Regions from separate parts of the Variovorax nitratireducens genome, predicted to be linked through region 2. Evidence: predicted binding sites of a transcription regulator. Region 2 holds the regulator's gene; the other holds the start of a gene.

Region 1 (4,398 bases), on a different contig from region 2:
CGGCGGGACCGGTCATGTGCCTATTCGCGAGCGCTGCGCGGTTCGGCCAGCAGGCGCTGTATCAGCCGATCCTTCTCTGCCCACCGGCCTTCGACCCACTTGCGGATCCGCTGGCGGTGCGCCCTGTTCCCCGAGGGGCCCGCGCCCAGCAGGTTGGGCGGAATGGGGCATTGACGGACGTCGACGGTGACGGCCTTCACGTTGCCGCACAGCAGCGCCCAAAAGCTCGGCGTCCCCTCGGGGTAGACGATGGTCACGTCGAGCATGGACTCGAACTGCTCGCCCATCGTGGACAGCGCCACGCCGAGGCCACCGGTCCTGGGTTCGAGCAGGTGCCGGTAGCTGCTGTGCTGCGCGGCATGCTTGGCCGCCGTGAAGCGCGTGCCCTCGACGAAGTTGATGACCGCCGTTGGAACGCGCCTGAACTTCTCGCAGGATCGCCGCGTCGTGGCGAGATCCCCCCGGCCCGCACCCCGACCACGGCCGCGCTTGAGGAACGGAAAGTCGAGCGCCCACCAGGCCAGCCCCATCACCGGCACCCAGACGAGCTCGCGCTTCAGAAAGAATTTGAGAAACGGGATGCGCCCGTGAAACACACGCTGCAGCACCAGGATGTCAACCCAGCTCTGGTGATTGCTCGACACCAGATACCAGCCGCGGCGGTTCAGCCCCTCGACGCCCTGGACTCGCCATGGCGCAGGGCACACGGCTGCGATCCATGCGTTGTTGATGGCCACCCACCCTCCGGCCAGCGCGTTCAGGACGCGGTCGCAGCCGGCGCGAACCATGTTGACCGGCACCAGCAACTTGATCATTGCCGGCGGCACCATCAAGCTGAACGCGACCAGCGTGTTCAAGCCGAGCAACGCGGCGGTGAGGGCGCCGCGCAGCGGGGCAGGCATCAGTTTCAGGTTGGACAAGGGATGGTGCGCAGCAAGGAGGGCGGAGCCTGCGCTTGGCGCCGGGCTCGAACCATTCTGAGAGGACGCCATCTCCCAGGTGTTGATCCCGCTCAAGCTTCCAAGGCTTGGCGGGCATCCGTGGGCGCGATCCTCAGAAGAAGCCGAGCTTCTTCGGCGAATAGCTCACCAGCAGGTTCTTGGTCTGCTGGTAGTGGTCGAGCATCATCTTGTGCGTCTCGCGGCCGATGCCGGATTCCTTGTAGCCGCCGAACGTGGCATGCGCCGGATAGGCGTGGTAGCAGTTGGTCCACACCCGGCCGGCCTTGATGGCGCGGCCCATGCGATAGGCGGTACTGCCGTCGCGTGTCCACACGCCCGCACCCAGGCCGTAGGGCGTGTCATTGGCGATTTCCAGCGCTTCGGCTTCGGTCTTGAAGGTCGCGACCGCGAGCACGGGGCCGAAGATCTCTTCCTGGAAGATCCGCATCTTGTTGTGGCCCTTGAACAGCGTGGGCTGCACGTAGTAGCCGCCAGCCAGGTCGCCACCCAGTTGCGCCCGCCCGCCGCCGATCAGGCATTGCGCGCCTTCCTGCTTGCCGATCTCGAGGTAGCTCATGATCTTGTCCATCTGCATGGAGGACGCCTGCGCGCCCATCATCGTCTCGGTGTCCAGCGGGCTGCCCTGCTTGATGGCCTTGATCCGCTCCAGCGCACGCGCCATGAACTTGTCGTAGATCGACTCCTGGATCAGCGCACGCGACGGGCAGGTGCAGACCTCGCCCTGGTTGAAGGCAAACAGCACCAGGCCTTCGATGGCCTTGTCGAAAAAGTCGTCGTCGGCATCGGCGATGTCTTCGAAGAAGATGTTGGGGCTCTTGCCGCCGAGCTCCAGCGTGGCCGGGATGAGGTTGCCGGCCGCGGCCTGCGCGATGACGCGGCCAGTGGCGGTGGAGCCGGTGAACGCGATCTTGGCGATGCGCTTGCTGCCGGCCAGCGCCATGCCCGCTTCGCGGCCATAGCCATTGACGATATTGAGTACGCCCGGCGGCAGCAGGTCGGCAATCAGCTCGGCCATCACCAGGATGCTGATGGGCGTCGATTCAGCGGGCTTGAGCACCACGCAGTTGCCCGCGGCGATGGCCGGTGCCAGCTTCCAGGCGGCCATCAGGATGGGAAAGTTCCAGGGAATGATCAGGCCCACCACGCCAAGCGGCTCGTGGAAATGGTAGGCGATGGTGTTCTCGTCGATCTCGCTGAGCGAGCCTTCCTGCGCGCGCAGGCAACCGGCGAAATAGCGGAAGTGGTCGATGGTCAGCGGAATGTCGGCGTTGAGCGTCTCGCGGATCGGCTTGCCGTTGTCCACCGTCTCGACATAGGCGAGCAGCTCGAGGTTCTGCTCCAGGCGGTCGGCGATCTGCAGCAGCACGCGGGCCCGTTCGGCGGGCGCGGTGCGGCCCCACCCATCGGCTGCGGCGTGGGCTGCATCGAGGGCGAGTTCGATGTCCTCCGCAGTCGAGCGCGCGGCACGGGTGTAGGGCGTGCCGGTGATCGGCGTGATCACGTCGAAGTACTCGCCCTTCACCGGTGGCACGAACTTGCCGTTGATGAAGTTGTCGTAGGCAGGCTTGAAGTCGATCTTGGCACCCGGGGTATTGGGGCTGGCGTATTGCATGGTTTCTTGTCTCCGTCCGGTAGGGGTGGAATGGGAACCGCGCAAACCGGATGCTGTGCGGATCCGGACGTTCCGCATCGCACGTGGCGTGCCAGTCCCGTTTGGCCGCCATTTCCCTGATCTGGCGCAAGAACCACGTCAGATCCATGTCCCAGACTGCGCAAGGGGTGCCATGCGGTGAACACCTGTCACGAAACAGGACAGTCGAATGCCGCATCGATGCTGAACCTGGAGACAAGATGCCTGCTCAATCTCTCGCCACGCGCGCGCCGGGCTCGCGCCTGCGCGAAGCGCGCCGCCAACTGCTGACTGCCGGCGAGGTCGCTGACGGCCTGATCGAGGCCTCGCTGCGCCGGAGCTGGGAACGCAGCCGCGGCTTCGGCCTGGTTCCTGCCGGCCGCGTACCCGGTGCACCGCATGCCTCCGCGGCGCAACTGGCACGGGCACTCGATCGGCAGCGCGAACTGGCGTCGCATGCCCAGCCGTTGATGGAGTTCCTGTTCGAGCAGATGCGCGACACCGGGAGCATGGTCATCCTTGCCGATGCGCAAGGCACGCTGCTGCAGGCCATGGGCGATGCAGGTTTCGCAAGCCGGGCCCAGCGCGTGGCGCTGCGCCCGGGCGCCAACTGGCACGAACAGTGGCGCGGCACCAATGCCATCGGCACGGCGCTGACCGATGGCGCACCGGTGGTGGTGCACGGCGGCGAGCACTACCTCGAACGCAATGGCTTCCTCGCCTGCACGGCCGCGCCGATCATCGATCCCGGCGGCCGCGTGCTCGGCGTGCTGGACATTTCGGGCGACCAGCGCAGCTTCCATCCGCATACGCTGGGGCTGGTGCGCCTGGCAGTGCGCACGATCGAGCAGAAGCTGTTCGACGCGCGCCACGCCACGAGCCTGCGCCTGCGGCTGCATGCGCAGCCCGAGGGCATCGGGAGCGTGGCCGAAGGTCTTGTGGCCCTGTCCGATGATGGCTGGCTCATCGGGGCCAACGCGGCCGCATTGGCGATGCTGGGGCTCTCGCGCGCCGACGTGGGTGCAAGCACGATTGAGCGGCTGCTGCAGCTGGACATGGCGACGCTTTTCGCCTGGTGCCGCCAGGCGGCCTGCGCGCCGCGGGCAGTGCGCCGCCATGACGGCAGCGTACTCTGGGCCCGGGTGGAGGCGAGCCGCGGCGTGCTGGCGGCAAGCCACGGCACCCCCGCTGTCCGGTTGCAGGCTGCGGCGCATGCCGATGCGCTGGCGGCACTGGACACCGGGGATCTGGCCATGCAGACGGCGATCGGCCGCGCACGACGCGTGATGGACAAGCCGATCTCGCTGCTCCTGCAAGGCGAATCGGGCGTCGGCAAGGAGGTGTTCGCCCGGGCCATCCATGCGAGCGGAATGCGTCGCGACGGGCCGTTCGTCGCGGTCAATTGCGCTGCGCTGCCCGAAACGATGATCGAGGCCGAACTGTTCGGCTACCGCCCGGGCGCCTTCACCGGGGCGAGCCGCGATGGCGCGCCCGGCCGCATCCGCGAGGCGCATGGCGGCACGCTGCTTCTCGACGAGATCGGCGACATGCCCCTTGTCCTGCAGACGCGGCTGCTTCGCGTTCTGCAGGATCGCCAGGTGGTGCCGCTGGGCGGCGGCAAGCCGGTGGCGGTGGACTTCCGGCTCGTTTGCGCCACCCACCGCAACCTGCGCGCCGAGATCGATGCCGGGCGGTTTCGGGAAGATCTGTACTACCGGCTGAACGGCCTGGCGCTGCAGTTGCCGCCGCTGCGCGAGCGGCAGGACAAGCTGCAGATGGTGGCCCGCATGCTGCGCGACATCCTTC
Region 2 (4,398 bases):
GCGCTGATCGCCGCTTCGACCGCCTGGCGCGGCTTCTTTCCGCAGCAGTTGCCGGATCCGCTGACCGCAGGCAACCTGCCCGCCGCGCTGCGGCTGCACACGCTGCGCATCGCGGTGCACGAGGGCGCGCACGGCCTGGCGGGCGTGCTGCTGTTCAACCCGGCCGAGCCGGTGGCGCAACTGCTGCTCGCGGCCGTGGTCATGGCGATGACGTTGTCGTCGGCTTTCTCGGTGTCGTACCACACGCCCGCGATGCAGCTGGCCATTGCACTGCTGCTGCTGCCGCTCATCGTGATGGGCCTGCTGTTCGGCGCACCTGTGATGATGATGGCGGCGCTGCTCGGCATCGGCCTGCTCGCGATGGTCTGGAAGCTGGTGTCCGAACGCTCGCGCCAGCTCGAAGAGAACATCGGCCTGCGCCACAACGAGAGCGCGCTGCGCGAGCAGGCGCTGGCCGGCCTGCACGCATCGCAACAGGCGCAGGCCGAGCGGCTGCGCTTTTTTTCCGCCGCCAACCACGACCTGCGCCAGCCGGTGATGGCGATCGGGCTGCAGGCCGAGGTGCTGCGCCAGCAACTCGACGGCGGTGCGCCCACGGCGCTGGTGCAGCAGACCGTGGCCGCGCTCTCGCAGGCGCAACAGGCGCTGGAGGGGCTGACCAACCAGCTGCTCGAAATCGGCCGCATCGAAGCCGCCGCCGATCCGCTGCACCCCACGCCGGTGGCGCTGGCGCCTCTGCTGCAGAGCTTCGCGCGCCAGTCGAGCCGCGTGCGGGTCCGCTGCCCGGCTGATGCGCTGGCCTGGACGGACGCCGTGGCGCTGCGCCGCATCCTCGGCAACCTGGTCGACAACGCGCTCAAGTTCGCGCCCCAGGGCCGCGTGCTGCTGGCGGTGCGACGGCGCCGTGCCGGGGCGGCCTGGCGCGTGGAAGTGCGCGACGCCGGCATCGGCATCGCGCCCGAGGCGCAGCAACGCGTGTTCGGCGACTTCGAGCAGGTGGGCAATGTGGAGCGCAACCTGCGGCGCGGACATGGGCTGGGGCTGGCTATCGTGCGCCGGCTGGCCGAGCGCCTGGGCTTCGTCATCACGCTGCGCTCGGTGCCGGGCCGCGGCGCCGTGTTCGGCTTCGAGCTCGAAGCCGCGCCGGCCGACCTGGTGCTGCCCGAGGCGGTTGACGACGCCGTGCCCGTGCCGGCCGACCCGCAACCGCTGCGCCCCGGCATCGCGGTGCTGGTGGTGGAAGACAACACGGTGGTGGCCGACAGCATCGCCGCGCTGCTGCGCCACTGGCAGGCCGAGCCGCGCATCTACACGAGCGCGGCCGAGGCGCTGGCACTGGCCGACCTGCCCGCGATCGACGTGGCGCTCTGCGACATCCGCCTGCCCGGCGAACTCGACGGCGTGGCGCTGGCCGAACTGCTGCATGAACAGCGCCCCGACCTGACGATCGCGCTGGTATCGGCCGACATCGAGCCGGTCACCCAGCGGCTCGCGCAGCAGCGCGGCTGGCATGCGCTGCGCAAGCCCGTGCGGGCGGCGGATTTGCGCGCCGTGCTGGTAGCGGCAGCAGGCCAAGGTTTGCTGCGCCCCTGACTTTGTCGGGCGTCCTTCGTGGGGTGCCTTCGTGGGGGCGCCCTTCGTGGGGTGCCGCGGAACCGGCTCCGCCGGGCCGCTGGCGCCGCCCCCGGCAGGGGGTTGGCGAAGCGACACGAAGTGCGCGCAGCCTGGGGGCGAGCTACAGCGCTTTGCGCAGGTTGGCCGGCGCGATGCGCAGCGCCTCGCGGTACTTGGCGACCGTGCGGCGGGCGCATTCGATCCCCTGCTCCTTGAGCATGTCGGAGATCTGGCTGTCGGACAGCGGCTTCTTGATGTTCTCGGAGGTCACGAACTGCTTGATCAGCGCGCGCACCGCGGTGCTCGAGGCATTGCCGCCGGTCTCGGTGCCGAGCGCGGAGCCGAAGAAATACTTGAGTTCGACCGTGCCGTAGGGCGTGGCCATGTACTTGGCCGTGGTCACGCGGCTGATGGTGGACTCGTGCAGGCCCAGCTCGTCGGCGATCTCGCGCAGCACCAGCGGCCGCATGGCGAGTTCGCCATGCACGAAGAAGTTCTTCTGCCGCTCGACGATGGCGTTGCTCACGCGCAGGATGGTGTCGAAGCGCTGCTGGATGTTCTTGATGAACCAGCGCGCCTCCTGCAGCCGCTGCGACAGCGCCTGGCTGCCCTCGCCCTTGTGCGCCTTGAGCGCACCGGCGTAGATGTCGTGCACACGCAGGCGCGGCATCACGTCGGGGTTGAGCATGACGCGGAATTTGAGGCTGGCGCCGCGGCCGGTGCGCGTGACGATCACGTCGGGCACCACCACGTTGCGCTCGACGTCGACGAAGCGGCGGCCCGGCTTGGGCTCGAGCCGCGCGATCAGCTGCATCGCGCCGCGCACCAACTCTTCGCTGCTGCGCGTGAGCGTGGCCAGACGCTTGAAGTCCCGCCGCGCGAGCAATTCCATCGGCAGCTTGCAGATCGCGATCGCGATCTTGCGCACCTGCAGTTCGTTCTCGCTCTCGTCGGGGCGCGCCAGCGCCTTCACCTGGATCGCGAGGCATTCGCCGAGATCGCGTGCGCCGACGCCGACCGGCTCCAGGCTCTGCAGCAGGCCCAGCGCCATCTGGAAGTGATGCACGAGGTCGTCGAACTGGTCGTTGTCGGCGCCGGCCAGGCCAGAGGCGAGCGCGGGCAGCGAATCTTCGAGGTAGCCGTCGTCGTTGAGCGATTCGATCAGGAAGCGCAGCGCCGCGCGATCGGTGTCGTTCAGCCGCAGGCTGAGGGCCTGGCGGTGCAGGAACGACTGCAGCGATTCCTGGCTGCGCGCCAGTTCGGTCGCATCGGCGCGCTCGTCGTTGCCGAGGTTGTTGGCGCGGGCCGGCGCGTCGCCGCCCCACTCGCTGTCGTCCGGCACCATGTCGACCGTGCCGTCGCCGCCCCAGTCGGGCTCGCTGTCGGCAAGGCTTTCCGTGGGCGCATCGGCGGCTGCGGCTTCAGAGTCGCTGGCGGTCGAAGTGCCCGCTCCGTCGGTGTTTCCGGCGATGGAACCGGTGGCGAATTCATCGTCGCGCGGCGCCGGGGCATCGGCTGTATCGAGCCCGAATTCCTCGCGGGCGGCCTCTTCCGCCGTGCGTTCCAGAAACGGGTTGTCGTCGAGCATCTGCTCGACCTCCTGGCTCAGTTCGAGCGTGGAGAGCTGCAGCAGGCGGATCGACTGCTGGAGTTGGGGCGTCAGCGCCAGATGCTGCGAGACGCGCAGCGACAGGCCTTGCTTCATTGCCGCAGGCCCTACATCCGGAAGTGTTCGCCCAGGTACACGCGCCGTACCTCGGCGTTGTCGACAATCTCCGAGGGCGTGCCTTGTGCCAGCACCTGCCCGTCGCTGATGATGAAAGCGTGGTCGCAGATGCCCAGCGTTTCGCGCACGTTGTGGTCGGTGATCAGCACGCCGATGCCGCGCTCTTTCAGGAAGTTGATGATTCGCTGGATCTCGATCACCGCGATCGGGTCGATCCCCGCGAAGGGTTCGTCCAGCAGGATGAAGCGTGGCTGCGTGGCCAGCGCCCGTGCGATTTCGACGCGGCGGCGCTCGCCGCCCGAAAGCGAGAGTGCGGGCGAATCGCGCAGATGGTCGACGCGCAGGTCGGTCAGCAGCTCGGTCAACCGCTCTTCGGTGCGGGCCTTGGTGAGGGGCGCCGGCTTGCCGCTGGCGTCGGGCTCGAACTGCAGCTCGAGCACGGCGCGCACGTTCTGCTCCACGGTGAGCTTGCGGAAGATCGACGCCTCCTGCGGCAGGTAGCTCAGGCCCATGCGGGCGCGGCGGTGGATCGGCATGTGCGCGATCGGCTCGCCGTCGATGGTGATCTCGCCGGCGTCGGCGCGCACCAGGCCCACGATCATGTAGAACGAAGTGGTCTTGCCGGCGCCGTTGGGGCCCAGCAAGCCGACCACTTCGCCCTTCTGCACGTCGAGCGACACGTTCTTGACCACCATGCGGCTGCCGTACGTCTTCTGCAACCCGCGCGCTTCGAGCCGGCTGCCGGTCGTGGCCAGTGGCACGGCCGTGGCGCGGCTGCTGCCGCCTTCGAACGAGGGCTCGCCGCTGCGGTCGATCGTCGCCGTAAGGTCGCTCACTTGCGCGGTTCCCCGTCGAGCGTGGTGGACGGACGCAGACCGGTGCCCGGCGCCGGGGTCGGCGCGGGCGCCGCCGCCTTGCCGCCCGGGGTGCCAGGGGCGGCGGTGCGCGGCGTCAGCACGGCGCGCACACGGTTGCCCTGCTGGCCGGTTGCCACGGCGGTCTCCGGCGGCAGGGTCGAGCCGTTCACGGTGAAGGTGTCGTTGCTCTGGTCGTACACG

Evidence for each region. The regulator sigma-54, encoded in region 2, starts transcription at its own class of promoters, with help from an activator protein. The targets are predictions, from matches to a motif close to TGGCANGNAANCTGCTTT.
Region 1: a site for sigma-54 is predicted at 2,651-2,668, ahead of exaC (acetaldehyde dehydrogenase ExaC). Genes of this name have one in related genera too.

Annotation. Positions count from the first base shown of each region.
Region 1 is NZ_JBPJZO010000003.1:74,192-78,589, reverse strand. It holds gene ACSFA8_RS09625 (acyltransferase) at 21-920, opposite strand; gene exaC (acetaldehyde dehydrogenase ExaC) at 1,054-2,574, opposite strand; gene ACSFA8_RS09615 (sigma-54-dependent Fis family transcriptional regulator) at 2,814-4,398, shown strand, end outside.
Region 2 is NZ_JBPJZO010000002.1:735,834-740,231, reverse strand. It holds gene ACSFA8_RS08790 (hybrid sensor histidine kinase/response regulator) at 1-1,593, shown strand, start outside; gene rpoN (RNA polymerase factor sigma-54) at 1,736-3,319, opposite strand; gene lptB (LPS export ABC transporter ATP-binding protein) at 3,331-4,101, opposite strand; gene lptA (lipopolysaccharide transport periplasmic protein LptA) at 4,173-4,398, opposite strand, start outside.